2 regions of the Sinomonas sp. G460-2 genome follow, and region 2 is predicted to be linked to the other one. Evidence: predicted binding sites of a transcription regulator. Region 2 holds the regulator's gene; the other holds the start of a gene.

Region 1 (7,801 bases), on a different contig from region 2:
GATCGCCGGGGCGAGGCTCGTCGGCGCCCGCAGGGACGCTGAAGTGGACCAGGCGATTGTCCTGTGCGCGGCCCGACAGACGGTGGGTCTCCCCCGCCTTGCGCCCGCTCTGCGCGGTCACGAGGAGCTCGACCTCGCGCCCGATCTGGCGCGCGTTCTCCTCGCCGGAGATGCGCTCCTGAAGCGCGACGAGACGCTCGTAGCGTTCCTGGACCACTGCTTTCGGCAGCTGGTCCGGCATGTCCGCGGCCGGGGTCCCGGGGCGCTTCGAGTACTGGAACGTGAAGGCGCTCTGGAAGCGGGAGCGTTCGACGACGTCGAGCGTCGCCTCGAAGTCCTCCTCCGTCTCGCCCGGGAAGCCCACGATGATGTCGGTCGTGATCGCCGCGTGGGGAATCCGCTCGCGTACCCGGTCGAGGATGCCGAGGAACTTCGCCGAGCGGTACGAGCGGCGCATGGACCGCAGGAGGCTGTCCGAGCCGGACTGGAGCGGCATGTGCAGCTGTGGCATGACGTTTGGCGTCTCCGCCATCGCGTCGATGACATCGTCCGTGAAGGCCGCGGGATGCGGGCTCGTGAACCGGACGCGCTCGAGCCCGTCGATATCGCCGCACGCCCTCAGGAGCTTTCCGAACGCGAGACGGTCGCCGAACTCGACGCCGTACGAGTTCACGTTCTGGCCAAGCAGCGTCACCTCGATCGCGCCGTCGTCGACGAGGGCCTGGACCTCGGCGAGGATCTCGCCCGGCCGACGATCGCGTTCCTTCCCCCGCAGGCTCGGAACAATGCAGAACGTGCACGTGTTGTTGCAGCCCACGGAGATCGAGACCCAGCCGCTGTACACCGAGTCGCGCTTCGTGGGGAGCGTCGACGGGAACACCTCGAGGGACTCGAGGATCTCGAGCTGCGCCTCATGATTGTGGCGCGAGCGCTCGAGGAGCGCGGGCAGCGCGCCCACGTTGTGGGTTCCGAAGACAGCGTCGACCCACGGCGCCTTCTCGAGGATCGTGTCCCGGTCCTTCTGCGCGAGGCAGCCGCCGACGGCGATCTGCATGCCCGGGTGCCGCTCCTTGACGGGGCGGAGCTGGCCGAGGTTGCCGTAGAGGCGATTGTCCGCGTTCTCGCGCACGGCGCACGTGTTGAAGACGACGACGTCCGGCTCAGTGCCCTCCGCGGCGCGCACGTAGCCGGCCGCCTCCAGCAGACCCGACATGCGCTCGGAGTCGTGGACGTTCATCTGGCAGCCGAAGGTGCGCACCTCGTAGCTGCGCGGCGTGTCGATCGTGGAACTCACCCATCAAGGGTACCGGCCGGGCGCGGATTCGTGCGTCAGTACCAGCCGATGGCCACTTCGTGCGACCACGCCGCGCAGGGGCTGCCGTAGCGGTCTCGAATGTAGCCGAGTCCCCAGACGATCTGCGTGCGGTAGTTCGTCAGCCAATCGCTGCCCGCGGAGTAGTACTTGTCCGGTGGGAGGGCCTGGGCGACGCCGTAGGCCCCGCTCGACGGGTTCGTGGCGTCGGTCATCCAGCTCGACTCGCGCGTCCACAGCTGGAGGAGGCACTGATACTCGCCGCCGCCCCAGCCATAGCTGCCGATCTGTGAACTCGCGAATGCTTGAGCGCCCGCCGGATCGTCAATCACTCCGACCCGCGGACTCACGACTGTTGCGGCCGGCGCGACCTGAGCCTGCTGTGCAGCTGCCGCGGCGGCCTGTTCCTGGGCGAGCTTCTCAGCCGCCTGCCGCTTCGCCTCCTGGGCTGCCTGGTACGCGGCGAGGGCGGCCTGACCCTGCTCGTAGCGCTGCTCCACATCGGCCGAGGTCCCCTTGAGCGACGCGAGCTGAGCCGTGAGCGTGGATTGCTGCTGTTGGGTCTGCGCTACAACGTCTTGCGCGTGCTTCTGCGCGGCTTGGGCCGCGTCGAGATCCTGCTTAGCCGCGGCCGAGAGCTGAGCGAGCACGTCCTCGGCCGCCCGCGACTGGGCTTCCGCGGCGGCCGCATTGTTGGCGGCGCCCTTGTATTGCGCAACGGCCTTCGACGCCTGGTCGCCCAGGATCTGGATGGTCCCGAGCCGGTCCAGGCCGTCCGACTGGCCCAGGACGGACAGCGCGTCGAGCGCTCCCGAGGGCGCTCCGCCGATGTACGCCGCGGAAGCCACGCGCCCCGCGGCCTGCTGTGCGAGGTCGCGCTGCTTCTCGAGCGCAGCGGTCGCCGCTCGCTGCGCGTCCACGACCTTCTGCTGGTTCTGGACCGCCTGCTCGGCCTTGGCATAGACGACGCCGGCCGCGACCGCCTTCGACGACGCATCCGCGGCCGCGGCCTGGACGTTCGTGAGGAGGCCGTTGATCTTGGTGACCTCTGCCTGTGCCGAGTCGACGTTGGCCTTCGCCGCCTGCACGTCGTCCCATGACGGGAATCCCGACGGCGGAGTGTCGTCGTCGGCCACAGCGCCGGGCACGGCAGCGCCCAGCGCCAAGAGGACGCTGGCCATCGCGGCGGCAGCGCGGTGAAGTCTGAAGCCTCGAGCACGTCGCATAGTGACCCCCAGTCTTGCGAGGGCCTCTCACGCCGGTCCACGAGGCACGCCGGTTCCCGGCGTATTCACAGACTCCGCCGGCTCGCCTCCTCGAGGACATCCGAAGCGATGCGGAAGGCCCTCGCCGGCGGGTGGCCCTTCCGCGCGAGCATCCCCACGAGACGGCGCAGCTCGCGGTCCTTCGTGGCACGATCCCCGAGCACAGCAGGCCGGACTCGCCGCTCGACGAGTCGACGCGCTGCCTCATCCTCATCCTCATCGCTCAGATCAGCGAGAGCGTCCTCGGCCGTCTGACCGCCGATACCTTTGGACGCGAGCTCCCGGCGGAGTGCGCTCTTCGAGAGCGACTTCGACTCTGAGCGGCTCCGAACCCACATTGCCGCGAACGCGCCGTCGTCAATGAGGCCGACTTCTTCGAAACGCTCAAGCACCATCTCGGCGGTCTCTTCGGGAACGTTGCGTTCTCGAAGCTTGCCGGCGAGCTGGTGCCGACTCCGCGGACCCAGCGTGAGCTGCCTCAGCAGGATGGCCCGCGCGACGGACTCGGGGTCCGGCTCACGGTCCTCCTCCTGCTCGCGCGAACGGTTCCCACCCAAGCGCTACTCGCCCTCGACGGCCTTGAGCCGCGGCTCTTCCTCGGCGTCCTTCTTGACCCCGACGCCGAGCTTCTCCTTGATGAGCCGCTCAAGCTCGTCCGCGAGCTCGGGGTTGTCGCGCAGGAAGCGCCGTGAGTTCTCCATGCCCTGGCCGAGCTGATCACCGTCGTACGTGAACCACGAACCCGACTTCTTGATGATGCCGTGCTCGACGCCCATGTCGATGATCCCGCCCTCGCGGGAGATGCCCTGGCCGTAGATGATGTCGAACTCGGCCTGCTTGAACGGCGGGGCCATCTTGTTCTTGACGATCTTGGCCTTGGTCCGGTTGCCGACCGAGTCGGAACCCTCCTTGAGCGTCTGGATGCGGCGCACGTCGATGCGCACAGAGGCGTAGAACTTGAGCGCCTTACCACCGGTGGTCGTCTCGGGAGAGCCGAAGAACACACCAATCTTCTCGCGCAGCTGGTTGATGAAGATCGCGGTCGTCTTGGTCTGGTTGAGGCGACCGGTGACCTTGCGAAGCGCCTGGCTCATGAGCCGAGCTTGGAGGCCCACATGACTGTCGCCCATCTCGCCCTCGATCTCGGCCCGGGGAACAAGCGCCGCGACCGAGTCGATGACGACGATGTCGATAGAGCCCGAGCCCACGAGCATGTCCATGATTTCGAGGGCCTGCTCACCGGTGTCCGGCTGCGAGACGAGCAGCGCGTCCGTGTCGACGCCGAGCTTCGCTGCGTACTCCGGATCGAGCGCGTGCTCCGCATCGATGAACGCGGCGATGCCGCCGTTCCGCTGTGCGTTGGCCACGGCGTGCAGCGCGACGGTGGTCTTACCGGACGATTCCGGCCCGTAGATCTCGACGACACGGCCGCGCGGGAGGCCTCCGATGCCGAGCGCGACGTCCAGCGCGATCGACCCCGTCGGGATGACTTCGATCGGCGCGCGGGTATCGTCCCCGAGACGCATGATCGATCCCTTGCCGAACTGCTTGTCGATCTGTGCGAGGGCCGCTTCGAGGGCCTTTTCGCGTTCTGGCGATGCCGCCATGGTCCACCTCCGGTCGGGGTTCTCTGGGCCTCGGCAAGGCCCTTTCAGGCCTGCCGTTCAATCCACTCGCTACGCTACCGAGACCCGCCGACAAAACGCGGCGTTCGCCCGCCGTTGTGGACGTCCGGCCCGAAACGGTGAATTTTCTGCTCTGTTGAGGAGAATACCCCGAACCGAACACATCTTCGAAGACGTCCGCGGCGTGTCGCGACCTTCAGCCTCTCAGCGGACGGTCCTTGCCGAGCCGCCGCTCTCGCGGGACGTCCTGCATATCGCAGACGGCAAGCCAGACGGTGCGAGGATTCTGCCCCGCCTGCAGCGCCTCCACAGCGGTGCGTCCGCCGACTGCGGCCAGCACGAGAGTCGAGGCAAGGACGCGCGCGTAGGCCGCCCCGAACTCGTCCTCCATGAACCGCCAGAAGTCGCTGTGCCGCATCAAACCATTCTTTCATGGGCTCCCTTAGCCCGTCCGCAGTTGCCGCCAGCCTCACCGAGGCCCATCTCAGTGTGTGACTCAGTGCCCAAGTAGGCGTCTGGTCCGCTGCCTATGATGTGGTCATGTCCAGCCCACGCCAGAGCCCAGAAGAGTTTGACCAGGCCTTCGAGTCGATCGAACAGCAGCTGAGCCTTTTCTGGCGCCGCTCGCGAGCCATCTCGCACACCCTCTCGCGTTCTCTCCACCCTGAAATCGAGCCCGGCGCGTACGGCCTGCTCGTGATCCTGCGGCGCGAGGGGCCCCTGCGCATCACGGAACTCGCGAGCCTCATCGGCATCGGCAAGCCGTCCGTGAGCCGCCAGGTGGCGTTGCTCGAGCAGCTGGGCCTCGTGTCCAAGGAAGACGACCCCGACGATCGTCGCGCCCAGCGGGTCACGCTGAGCCCGGCCGGAGCCTCCGAGGTCGATGAGCTCCGCAGCCGCAGGCTCGAGTTCTTCCGCGATGCGCTCGGCAACTGGGATCTAACGGACCTGTCCCAGCTCTCGGACTACTTCTCGCGGCTCAACGACGCCCTCGGGGCGGCCGGCCGCCGTCGCCCGGAGCCGGGCGCGCAGCCTTCGGAGACAGCGGAGGGGCCGGGCATCAGCCCGACCCCTTGAAACCCACGCCGCTGAACCTTTCGGGTCAGCGCGATCCGCTCAGCTTGCTCAGTTCGACGTCCAGCTCCTCCGAGAGGTCGCGGCCGTAGCGCTGGGAGAACTCCTGAGGAACGGTGTCCGGCACCGAAACTCCCTCGGCCACCGCGACGCGGTCGCTGACTTCGCGGAGCATGGCGGAAAGGGGCACGTCGAGGGCGGCGCAAATCGAGGAGAGAAGCTCGGACGAGGCTTCCTTCTGGCCTCGCTCGACTTCGCTGAGGTACCCAAGAGAGACACGCGCGTTGTGCGAGACTTCACGGAGCGTGCGGCCCTGACGCTGGCGGACGTCGCGGAGGACGTCCCCAATCTCATGACGCAGAACTACCATCTTGCGCTCCTTCTTCTCTTCAGGGGCGATTTCAGCCAAGCCCACATTGCGCCAGCGGACTACGCCATTGACGGTGACGGGCTGCTTGACCATATGTATCAGTGCGCTCCTCATAGGGGGCCCGGCTTCCCGGGCATCCGTGTGACTCATCCTAGTGCTGCCACCACGGGGGTGGCGACATTAGGATCAACTCCCCGACCCGATCCTTTGTTCCCCCGCAGCGCCCTTCTCAACCCAAACTCACAGCATGCTCTCAGCTCACTGCGTCGAGGAGCGCCGTGAGCGCGGCGTCGCGAGCAGCCGCCCGGATCTCCGCGCGGGTCCCTGAGAAGCGGTATTCACGCACCTCCGTGCCATCTGGCCCGGCGAGCCCCACGAACACCGTGCCCACGGGCTTGCCGTCGTGCGGCTCCGGCCCTGCCGCTCCCGTTGTCGAGACGGCGTAGTCCGCGCCGCACGCGGCCCGCGCCCCGACGGCCATTTGCCGCGCGACCTCGGGATCGACGGATCCGGCCTCTTTGAGCAGGTCCTCCGAGACCCCGAGCAGGGCCGCCTTGACCTCCGTCGCGTAGCTGACGACGCCACCCCGCAGCATGAGGGAGGCACCCGGGACGTCCGCGAGGCTCGCCGCCACGAGCCCAGCCGTGAGCGACTCCGCCGTCGCGGCCGTGCTGCCCCTCGCCACGTATGCCGCAACGACCTCCTGGGCGGTCACGCTCGAACTCATCGAGACCTCACTCCCCCTTGGGTTGCGCCCGCAGGGCCGCGGAGCGAAGCCGGAGGGCCTTCACGACGTAGTCGACGCCCGTGACGACCGTGATCGCGACGGCAGCAAGCATGATCACGAACGCGACCACGGGGACAGCGGGCGCAACGTCGCGGAGCGGGAGCAAGTACAGACCGATCGCAACGCTCTGGAGGACCGTCTTGAGCTTCCCTCCCGGGGAGGCCGGCATCACGCCGTAGCGGATCACCACGAAGCGCAGCGCCGTGATTCCCCACTCGCGCACAAGGATGACGATCGTGATCCACCAGGGCAGTTCCCCGAGGACTGAGAGCAGTACGAGCGCGGCGCCCGTGAGCAGCTTGTCCGCGATCGGGTCGGCAATCTTCCCGAAGTTGGTGACGAGATTGCGCCTCCGAGCGATCTGCCCGTCGAGCTGATCCGTGTACATCGCGACGACGAACGCGAGGACCGCGAGCCACCGCAGGGGGCCCTGATGGGAGCCGTCTGCGATCATGAACCCCACGAACACCGGCACGAGGACGATCCGGAACATCGTGAGGACGTTGGGCAAGTTCCAAAGCTGGGACGGCCCTTTGGTAGTCATCACTCAAGCCTATCGGCCGGTGAGCTGCCAGGCGTCGTCGCCGCCGTCGTCATCCTCGTCGTAGTAGTCGGTGGCCTGCGGGCGCGAGTCGAGATCGCCCTTCACGAGGTCCTCCGCGTAGGGCGAGCTCACGTTGTGCTCCCCGAGGTGGTGATTGGCGTTGGCGTTGTCGGCGAGCGCCCGATCCGCTGGGTTCGCTCGGGAAGCGGACGACGGCGCGTCCTCGCCTCGGAGCGCGCCCAGGACGGCCGGAAGGTCGTCCGGCTTGACGAGGACATCGCGCGCCTTCGAGCCCTCCGACGGGCCGACGACGCCGCGGCTCTCTAGGAGGTCCATAAGCCGCCCGGCCTTCGCGAAGCCGACGCGCAGCTTGCGCTGGAGCATCGACGTCGAGCCGAACTGCGTCGTGACCACGAGCTCGGTGGCCTGGAGCAGGACCTCGAGATCGTCGCCGATCTCCTCATCGATCTGCTTCTTCTCGGGCTCGGCAGCGACGTCGTCGCGGTAGGTCACCTGGAGCTGGCCCTTGACGTGCTCGACCACTTGGTGGATCTCCGACTCCGAGACCCACGCGCCCTGCACGCGCATTGGCTTGGACGCACCCATGGGGAGGAACAGGGCGTCGCCCTGGCCGATGAGCTTCTCGGCGCCCGGCTGGTCGAGCACGACGCGCGAGTCCGTCACCGAGGACGTCGCGAAGGCCATACGGGACGGCACGTTGGCCTTGATCAGGCCGGTCACGACGTCCACCGACGGGCGCTGCGTCGCGAGGACGAGGTGGATGCCGGCCGCTCGCGCGAGCTGGGTGATGCGCACGATCGAGT
Region 2 (9,980 bases):
CGAGATGCCGCCGGACGCGACGACCGGCTTCGTGGTCCGCTCGCACATCTGCTTGAGCAGCTCGACGTTCGGGCCGCGGAGGGTGCCGTCCTTCGTGACGTCAGTGACCACATAGCGAGCGCACCCGGAATCCTCTAGGCGCGCGAGCACCTCCCACAGGTCGCCGCCCTCCTTGGTCCAGCCGCGCGCCGCGAGCGTCGTGCCGCGCACGTCGAGGCCGACGGCGATCCGGTCGCCATAGCGCTCGATCGCGCGGGCCGTCCAGGCCGGGTCCTCGAGGGCGGCCGTGCCGAGGTTGACTCGCGCCGCGCCGAGCTCGAGCGCGGCGTCGAGGGAGGCGTCGTCCCGGATGCCGCCCGAGAGCTCGACCTTGACGGAGAGCTGCTTCACGACGTCGGCGAGCAGGTCGCGGTTGCTCCCGCGCCCGAACGCGGCGTCGAGGTCCACGAGATGAACCCACTCGGCGCCGTCGTTCTGCCACGCGAGCGCGGCGTCGAGCGGGGCGCCGTAGCTCGTCTCGCTCCCCGCCTCGCCCTGCACGAGGCGCACCGCCTGGCCGTCCGCGACGTCCACGGCGGGCAGGAGTTCGAGGATGGGCTCGACGCTGGTCATGGGTGGTCTCCTAGTAGTGATGGCCTGGCGCTCAGGCCTGCAGGGTGAACAGATAGGCGGCGACGAGGGCCGCGGCGGCGAGGACGCCGAACGAGATCCACGTCCAGTTGGGCAGGCCCTGCCGCCGGAACGAGACGACACCGCCCACGAGGAGCCCGGCGAGGCCGAACAGCAGAATGGACCACATTCAGGCGGCAGCCTTCGGCTTGAGGGACGAGACCCAGTTCCGCAGGAGGCGGGCCCCGGCGTCCCCCGACTTCTCGGGGTGGAACTGCGTCGCGCACAGCGGGCCGTTCTCGACCGCCGCGACGAACGGGGCACCGTGCTCGGACCACGTGACGAGCGGTGCGGCCATCCGAGGCTGGCTCACGTCGAACTCCCACGTCTGCACGCCGTACGAGTGCACGAAGTAGAAGCGCTCCGACTCGACGCCCTCGAAGAGCTTCGAGCCCTCCGGCGCCGTGACCGTGTTCCACCCCATGTGCGGCACCACGGGCGCAGGCAGGAGCTCGACGACGCCCGGCCACTCGCCGAGGCCTTCGGACTCGACGCCGTGCTCGACCCCCCGTTCGAACAGGACCTGGAGGCCCACGCAGATCGCGAGGACCGGGCGCCCGCCCGCAACGCGACGGCCGATGATGCGCGCGCCGTCGACGGACTTGAGCTCGTCCATGACCGTCGCGAACGCGCCGACGCCCGGGACCACGAGGCCGTCCGCGTTGAGGGCGTCCTCGGGCTTCGCGCTGAGCGTCACCGCGGCCCCGGCGCGCTCGAGCGCGCGCACGGCAGAGCGCACGTTGCCCGAGCCGTAGTCGAGGACGACGACGGTGGGACGCCCCTCGGGGTCAGGCGCGGGTCCGCCGAGATTGCGTGCGTCGATGGCGACGCCGTTGTGCGGCTCGGGCGCGCTAGCGCCGTTCGCCGCGCCGTTCGCGGTCGTCCCGGTCGCGGTGGACCCATTCGCGGTCGTCCCGGTCACAGGGCGCCCTTTGTGGACGGAATGGCGTCGCCGATCCGCGGGTCAGGCTCGACGGCCGCGCGAAGTGCTCGCGCGAACGCCTTGAACTGCGCCTCGACGATGTGGTGCGGATCGCGACCCTCAAGCACACGCATGTGGAGGCAGATGCCGGCGTGGAGGGTGATCGCCTCGAACACGTGACGCGTGAGCGATCCCGTGAAGTGCCCGCCAATAAGGTGGTACTCCTGCCCCGCCGGTTCACCCGAGTGCACGAGGTAGGGGCGGCCCGAGACGTCGACGACGGCCTGCGCGAGGGCCTCGTCGAGCGGCACGGTGGCCTCGCCGAAGCGGCGGATCCCGGCCTTGGAGCCGAGCGCCTCCTTGAGTACCTCGCCGAAGGTGATGGCGATGTCCTCGACCGTGTGGTGCACGTCGATATGGGTGTCCCCGCTGGCCTTCACGGTGAGGTCAATGAGCGAGTGCTTCGAGAGAGCCGTGAGCATGTGGTCGTAGAACGGCACGCTGCTGGAGATGTCCGAGCGGCCAGTTCCGTCGAGATTGATCTCGACGACGACCGACGATTCGGACGTGGTGCGCTCCATCCGCGCCGTGCGCGGCGCGGTCTGCAGCTGGGTGCTCATGGCTGTCCGTCCTTCACTGGGCCTGTCCTTCAACGGGGGCGACTGCGGGGGGCCTACTCATTCTAGGTGGGTTCTTCTAGATGAGTTCTTCCAGGTGGGTTCAGGCCGGGTCCTCGCGGAGAAGCTCCTCGAGCCGAGTCAGGAACGCGCTGGTCTCTGCGTCCGTTCCCGCAGTGACCCGCAGGCTCCCGGGGATGCCGACGTCGCGCACGAGGATCCCCGCCTCGAGGAGGCCGCGCCACACACGCTGGGGGTCGCGGAGCCCCGTGAAGAACACGAAGTTCGAGTCCGAGGTGGCCGGCCGGAGGCCCAGCCGCTCGAGCTCCTTCACGATCCGGTCCCGCTGATGCTTGATCTCTTCGACCTCGGACATGAGTGACGCGCGGTGGCGCAGCGCCGCGAGGGCGGTCGCTTGGGTCACGGCGGAGAGGTGGTATGGAAGGCGCACGAGCCGCAGGGCGTCGATGACCTCGGGGGCCGCCGCGAGATAACCGAGACGGGCACCGGCAAGGGCGAACGCCTTGCTCATGGTTCGGCTCACCACGAGCCGCGGACGGCCGGGGAGGAGCGTGAGAGCACTCTGCGTGCCGAGCTGCGCGAACTCGGCGTAGGCCTCATCGACGATCACGATCGCCTGGCTCGCCTCGCCGGCTTCGTACACGGCCTCGACGACGTCGAGGCCCAACGCCGTGCCCGTGGGGTTGTTCGGCGAGCAGAGGAACACGAGATTGGGGGCCAGCTCGCGGACCTGCCGGGCCGCCGCATCGGCCGTGAGCTCATAGTCGGCCCCGCGAACGCCCTTGAGATAGGCCGTCCCGGTGCCGGCCGCGAGCAGCGGATACATCGAGTACGTGGGCGGGAAACCGAGAGCCGAGCGGCCTGGGCCGCCGAACGCCTGGAGAAGCTGCTGCAGCACCTCGTTCGAGCCGTTGGCCGCCCACAGCTGCTCGGACGCGAGCCCGTGGCCCAGATACTCGGCAAGGGCCTCGCGGAGCTCCGTGAACTCGCGGTCAGGGTAGCGGTTCAGCCCCGCAACAGCGGCCCGCACCGCCTCGGTGATGGCGTCTTGAACGTCGGCCGGAACCCCGTACGTGTTCTCGTTGACGTTGAGCATGATGGGGACGTCGAGCTGCGGCGCCCCGTACGGGTGCTGTCCACGCAGATCCTCACGGAGCGGGAGGCGGGCAAGCCGCTCCTCCGGGGTGAGGTCGTCCGGCTGAATACCGCCGGAAACAGAGGCTTGGACAGTCCGCTCGTTCACCGGTCCAGCCTACGCCCGGCCGCGGTCGCCTCCCGCATTCATGACTTGGGGACGAGCAGCTGCTGCCCCGGCATCACGCGGGCCGAATCGAGTCCGTTGAGCTCGAGGATCTCGCCGATCACCACGCGCGGGTCCCGGTCCGGGGCGTACTGCGCCGCGACGGACCACAGGGACTGCCCCTGCTGAACCGTCACGTGCACCGCCGGGGTAGTCACCGGCGCCGAGTCGCCCGCCCGGGCGGGCGACATGAGGGCCGTGAGTCCCGCGAGCAGCATCAGGCATGCGAGGAAAACGGGAACGGCGATCAACACGAACCGCCCGCGACGCGTAAGGCGCAGCTTCGGTCGGCGCACCGACTCGGACTGGGCGGCGTCGCACGCACCCAGAAGGTCGTCGAGCAGGACCCTCTGCGGGGCGGAGAACGGTGCTGCGAATGCGTGTGCCACGGGACTTCCTCCTCGGCAGTTCTTTCGAAACTGTATTCGAATCTTCTAGAACACTTTTTAGCACCTCTGGACGAATCATGTCCAGACTCGATAGAACAAATGTTTGAAAGGTGCGTCTGTGTCCCCTACGGTGGAATCAGGATGCTGAGGGGCACCGACAAAATAAGAAACAGAAGGAGCACGGCATGGCAGGAGTGGCCAAGGCGGCCAAGGGTCTCACAGTGCGCCAGCGCAAGATCCTTGAGACGATCCAGCGCTCGGTCCAGACCAAGGGCTACCCTCCGTCGATGCGCGAGATCGGAGACACGGTCGGCCTCGCGAGCCTCTCGAGCGTCACGCACCAGCTCGCGCAGCTCGAGAAGCTCGGCTATCTGCGCCGGGATCCGAAGCGCCCGCGCGCCATGGAAGTGCTCATGCCGCTGAGCCTCGACGAGGGCCCCCTCACGATCGAGACCCAGCAGGCGGCGCCGCTGCTCGGGATCGGTGGGATCACCGTGGACGACATGGCGAGCGCCGCGGACACGGCCATGGTCCCGCTCGTGGGCCGCATCGCCGCGGGTGGTCCGATCCTCGCCGATCAGGTAGTCGAGGACGTTATGCCGCTCCCCCGCCGGCTCGTGGGCTACGGCGAGCTGTTCATGCTCAAGGTCAAGGGCGATTCCATGATCGACGCCGCGATCTGCGACGGCGACTGGGTCGTGGTGCGCCGCCAGAACGACGCCGAGAACGGCGACATCGTCGCCGCACTCCTCGACGACGAGGCCACCGTCAAGACGTTCCGCCAGCGCGACGGCCACACGTGGCTGCTCCCCCAGAACACGCGCTACGAGCCGATCCTCGGCGACCACGCGACCATCATGGGGCGCGTCGTCTCCGTGATGAGGTCGGTCTAGTCAGCGCCGGCGGCGGCAAGCCGCTCGAGAGCCTGAAGCACGACGGCGCGGTCGGTGGTGCCCCAAAGCGGCGGTAGGGCAGAGCGGAGGAACGCCCCGTAGCGCTCCGTCGCGAGCCGCGAATCGAGGACCGCGACGACACCGCGGTCCTGAGTGGACCTGATGAGGCGCCCCGCGCCCTGTGCCAGCCGCACGGCCGCATGGGAGGCGGAGACGCTCATGAAGCCGTTCCCACCAGCCTGCGCAACGGCACGGGAGCGCGCCGTGGTCATGGGATCGTCCGGGCGCGGGAACGGAATGCGGTCGATCACCACGAGGCGGCATGAGTGCCCCGGGACGTCGACGCCTTGCCACAGGGTCATCGTGCCGAAGAGGCACGTGTCCGGCTCGTCGGCGAACTGGCGCACGAGCGCGCTCATGGACGACTCGCCCTGGCACAGGATCTCGACGTCGAGGCGCTTGCGGAGCTCGTCGGCCGCCTCCTCTGCAGCCCGGCGCGAGGAGAAGAGGCACAGCGCGCCGCCCGAGGACGCGCGAATGAGCGCCTCGAGCTCGTTGACGGCCTCGGGCGAGAGGCCACGCCCGGGCTTCGGCAGGTGCCGCGCGACGTACAGGACGCCCTGCTTCGGGTAGTCGAACGGCGAGCCGACGTCGACCCCCGTCCAGCTCGGCGCACCGTTCCCGAGCAGGCCCAGCCCACCGGCGGCGGGCTCGAAGGCGGAACCGATGGCGAGCGTCGCGGAGGTCAGGATCACGGTGTGCTCGGCGAAGAGCCCGTCCCGGAGCTTGCCGCCCACGTTGAGCGGGGCGATGTTGAGCGTCGCCGGGGCGTCGTCGGCGGGCGCCGCGTATCCGGTCGCGGGATCGAACGAACCAGCGCGCGAGGCCCACATGACTTCGCCGTTCTCCTCGGCACCGACGAACCGCTCGCAGCATTCCAGGATCGCAAGGAGCCGCGACCTCGCGACTTGCCGCCCGCCGTCGGCCGCGGCCTGCCCCTCGCCCGCCTTCGCGTCGGAGAGCGCCGCCCGGCACGCGTCGCGGAGCAGCTCGATCACTTGGACGAGCTCGCCCGTGAGCCCGCGGGCCAGCAGACCCGTGGGCACGGACGCGAGCGTGAGCTCGAGCTGGGCGGCAGCCGCCTGGAGGGCCTCGACGGAGATACCGCAGTGCCGGCGCGCGCCCGCGGCCGCCGCCGTGATCATCCCGACGGAGAGCTGGGCGCTCACGGCGCCCGTGACGCGGTCCTGGAGCTCGTGCGCCTCGTCGACCACGACGACGTCGTACTCGGGCAGGACGCTGAGGCCCTCGAACGCGTTGATCGCGAGCATCGCGTGATTCGTCACGACGATGTCCGCCTCCGCGCCGTGCTGCCGCGCGAGCTCGCTGAAGCACTCGGCGGCCAACGGGCATCTCTGCGAGCCGAGGCATTCGAGGGCCGTGACCGAGACCTGCCGCCACGCGCGGTCGGAGACGCCGGGCACGAGGTCGTCGCGGTCGCCCGTCTCGGTCTCCTCGGCCCAGTCCCTGAGTCGCTTGACCTCCCGCCCGAGCTGCGTTGTGGGGCCACCTGTCCCGCTGGCGGCGGGATGGGCGACGGCGGTGTCCTCCCCGAGCGCGAAGAGCTGGCCCTCCGCTGGCTCGTCGGTGGGGAAGCCGCCCGAGATCTTGTGCTTGCAGAGGTAGTTCGAGCGTCCCTTGACGAGGGCGACGTCGACAGTCCCCTCGAGCTCGGGAGCGATCGCCTCGAGGAGCCTCGGCAGGTCCCGGCCCACGATCTGCGCCTGGAGCGCGAGGGTCGCGGTCGCGACGACGGAGGGCCTCCCGCTGTGCCGCGAGTGCGCGATGAGCGGCACGAGGTAGGCGAGGGACTTCCCCGTGCCGGTGCCGGCCTGAACGAGGAGGTGCTGCTCGTCCTCGATCGCCCTGGCCACCTGGCGCACCATCTCGTGCTGCCCATCCCGCTGCTGGCCGCCCATCGCGGCCACGGCGACATCGAGCAGCCGCACGGCGGCCTGCTCCGCCGTCTCCGCCGCGGCCTGCTCCGCCGCCCCCTCGCTCATGACTTCCTCACTCATGAACCGTGAACGGCTCCAATTCCGCCACGAACTCGTCGCGGACCACGACGTGGGCCAGCGTGCCGTCTGCGGTGTGTTCGAGCGAGCGGATCTCCGAGCTGCTCTCGTGAAGTCGGCTCAAGAGATCGCCCCTGTTGTACGGGACCAGGATGGTGAGCGCGACGTGCGGCCGCGGGATGGCGTCGCTGATCGCCTTCTTGAGCTCGTCGATGCCCAGCCCCGTGCGCGCCGAGACCACGACGTGCCGCGGTTCGCGCTGCCGGAGCCGCTCGAGCACGTACGGATCGGCGGCGTCCGCCTTGTTGAGCACGATGATCTCCGGCACCTTCCGCGCGTCGACCTCGGTGAACACCTCGCGCACGGCCGCGATCTGTCCCTCGGGGTCGGGATGGGACGCATCGACGACGTGCAGGACGAGATCGGCGTCGGCCACCTCCTCGAGCGTCGAGCGGAACGCCTCGATGAGCTGCGTGGGCAACGAGCGGACGAATCCGACCGTGTCCGCGAGGGTGTACGGGAGCCCGTCGGCCGTCTCGGCGCGCCGCACGGTTGGATCGAGGGTCGCGAACAGCGCATTCTGCACGAGGACGCCCGCGTCGGTGAGCCGATTGAGCAGCGAGGACTTGCCCGCGTTCGTGTAGCCAGCGATCGCGACCGAGGGGACCTCGTTGCGCTTTCGGTTGGCACGCTTCGTCTCGCGAGCGGGCTTCATGCCCGCGATCTCGCGGCGGAGCTTGGCCATGCGCGTGCGGATGCGGCGCCGGTCGAGCTCGATCTTCGTCTCACCGGGACCACGGGACCCGATGCCGCCGCCCGCAGCGCCCACACGGCCACCGGCCTGCCGGGACATCGACTCACCCCAACCGCGAAGGCGCGGAAGCAGGTACTCGAGCTGCGCGAGCTCGACCTGCGCCTTGCCCTCGCGGCTCTTTGCGTGCTGCGCGAAGATGTCGAGGATGAGGGCCGTCCGGTCGATGACCTTGACCTTGACGATGTCCTCGAGCCCGCGTCGCTGCGACGGCGAAAGCTCCGAGTCGACGATCACAGTGTCGGCCCCGGTCGTGTAGACGATGTCCTTGAGCTCTTGGGCCTTGCCGGAGCCGAGGAAGGTCCCCGCGTCCGGCTTGAGGCGGCGCTGGACCACGCCGTCGAGCACCTCGGAACCCGCCGTCTCGGCCAGCGCCGCGAGCTCGTGGAGCGAGTTCTCGGCGTCCTCGAGCTTCCCTTCGCTCCAGATTCCCGCGAGGACCACCCGCTCGAGCCGGAGCTGCCGATACTCGACCTCGGTGACATCCTCGAGCTCCGTCGAAAGGCCCCCGACGCGGCGCAGGGCGCGACGTTCCTCGAGGTCTCGCTGCTCGCCGTCGTACTCGCTGTGTTCCTCGGCGAGCTCGGAGATGGCGAGCGCCTTGCCGCTCGCAAGCCCGGCGCGCCGCGACGAGGCGGCGTCGCCGTCCTCGGCGGACCGCCGGCCGGCGCCCTTGGCCGTCGCTGCCTCTTCCTTCGCGAGGATCCGGTCGATGACGGCCTGGATGTCCTGCGCGCTGAGGTCCTGCGGCTGAGGCTCTGACGCGGCGTCGTGGTGGTTGGTCATGTTCTCCTTCGGACGGGATGCATTTCCAGAATAGTTCTCAGGGGTGACAAAAGAGGGCTCACGCGTCACGGCGTTCTCCTAGGGGTAGTCCTGTAGAGCCCGGCCGGACCACGCTCGATGGCGTGGGGTCGACGGCGGGGCGGGGCCAGCAAAGAGTGGTGGCTACTTGAACAGGCGCATGGAGACGATTCTACCCGATACGCTGGATGCCCATGGACCCCGCCCACTATTTCAACGCCCAGCCTGCCGTGCCCGACGTGCGGCGACCGCTCGCCGTCGTCCTCGAGGGCCGCGAGCTCGCGCTCGAGACTTCGGCCGGCATCTTCAGTCCGGACGGCGTGGACAAGGGCACCGCGGTCCTGCTCGAGGAGGCCCCAGACCCCGCGCCCGAGGGCGCCCTGCTCGACATCGGCTGCGGCTGGGGCCCCATCACGCTGACCATGGCGCTGCGCTCGCCGGGTGCCACCGTGCATGCGGTCGACGTCAACGAGCGCAGCCTGTCCCTCACGGCGGCGAATGCTCGCCGGATCGGGCTCACGAACGTCCGCGCGGCCCTCCCCGAGGCCATACCAGCGGACATCCGGTTCGCGACGATCTGGTCCAATCCGCCCATCCGCATCGGAAAGCAGGCCCTCCACGAGCTGCTCCTGCTCTGGCTTCCGCGCCTCGCGGTGGGCGGCGAGGCGTGGCTCGTGGTCCAGAAGAATCTGGGGGCGGACTCTCTCCAGCGTTGGCTCGCCGACGAGCTGGGCGGCGCGTACGACGTCGCGCGCGCGGCGACGTCGAAGGGTTTCCGCGTCCTGTGCGTCACCCGGGTCGCTGAGTAGGCTCGGCAGGATCCCGGCGAAAGCCCAGGCGTGAGCTAGCTGAGGGTGCCGCGCGCCACGATCACGGCCGGGCCGCTGAGCTCGACGTGCTCGGCGCCGTCGGCCCCCGTCACGAATGCGACGCCCACGGTGCCGCCCGGGACCCGGACGTCCCAGCGGTTGGGTGCCCCTTGTCCTGCCCAATGCCGGATGGCGACGGCGGCTGCGCAGGCGCCCGTCCCACACGACTGCGTCTCGCCCACTCCGCGCTCATGCACGCGCATCGCGATGTTCCCGATGCCCTCGCGGACGAGCGGCTCGGACGGGACGACGAACTCGACGTTCGTCCCGTGCGGCGGGACGGGTTCGACGTTCGGCGCGGTGAAGAGGCGAAGCCGGGTGAGCTCGCCGTCGGCGGCGAGTGCCACGACCGTGTGCGGATTGCCCATGCTCACGCTCAGTGCGGGGCGGGCGACGTCGAGGCCGTCCGCCGTCACGAGCGAATCGCCGGCCTCGGCCTCGGCCTGCGCGGGGTGGATGAACTCCCACGGGCCCATGTCCACCGCAAACCCGCCCTCGCGGCGCTCGACGCGCTTGATGCCTGCGCGCGTGCCGATCGGAAGCACCTCCCCGGGTGCGAGCTCGATGAGGCCCTGGTCGAGGAGGAACGCGACGAAGACCCGGACGCCGT

What was found. Region 2 encodes LexA, which represses DNA repair genes until DNA is damaged. Its sites were predicted from a motif close to TCGAACANNTGTTCGA; they were not measured.
Region 1: recA (recombinase RecA) is a predicted target of LexA. The motif match lies at 4,358-4,373, and genes of this name have one in related genera.

What each region holds. Positions count from the first base shown of each region.
Region 1 covers NZ_JBKZWT010000145.1:899-8,699, reverse strand. The annotation lists partial or broken gene miaB (tRNA (N6-isopentenyl adenosine(37)-C2)-methylthiotransferase MiaB) at 1-1,237, opposite strand, end outside; gene ACLN58_RS13595 (hypothetical protein) at 1,330-2,493, opposite strand; gene ACLN58_RS13590 (regulatory protein RecX) at 2,604-3,134, opposite strand; gene recA (recombinase RecA) at 3,138-4,184, opposite strand; gene ACLN58_RS13580 (DUF3046 domain-containing protein) at 4,399-4,620, opposite strand; gene ACLN58_RS13575 (MarR family winged helix-turn-helix transcriptional regulator) at 4,743-5,279, shown strand; gene ACLN58_RS13570 (helix-turn-helix domain-containing protein) at 5,305-5,739, opposite strand; gene ACLN58_RS13565 (CinA family protein) at 5,900-6,373, opposite strand; gene pgsA (CDP-diacylglycerol--glycerol-3-phosphate 3-phosphatidyltransferase) at 6,381-6,977, opposite strand; partial or broken gene ACLN58_RS13555 (DNA translocase FtsK) at 6,987-7,801, opposite strand, start outside.
Region 2 covers NZ_JBKZWT010000108.1:163-10,142, forward strand. The annotation lists gene priA (bifunctional 1-(5-phosphoribosyl)-5-((5-phosphoribosylamino)methylideneamino)imidazole-4-carboxamide isomerase/phosphoribosylanthranilate isomerase PriA) at 1-612, opposite strand, end outside; gene ACLN58_RS11650 (hypothetical protein) at 644-799, opposite strand; gene hisH (imidazole glycerol phosphate synthase subunit HisH) at 800-1,492, opposite strand; gene hisB (imidazoleglycerol-phosphate dehydratase HisB) at 1,588-2,211, opposite strand; gene ACLN58_RS11665 (histidinol-phosphate transaminase) at 2,312-3,433, opposite strand; gene ACLN58_RS11670 (LysM peptidoglycan-binding domain-containing protein) at 3,511-3,918, opposite strand; gene lexA (transcriptional repressor LexA) at 4,104-4,811, shown strand; gene ACLN58_RS11680 (ATP-dependent DNA helicase) at 4,808-6,874, opposite strand; gene hflX (GTPase HflX) at 6,882-8,483, opposite strand; gene ACLN58_RS11690 (class I SAM-dependent methyltransferase) at 8,696-9,310, shown strand; gene dapF (diaminopimelate epimerase) at 9,346-9,980, opposite strand, start outside.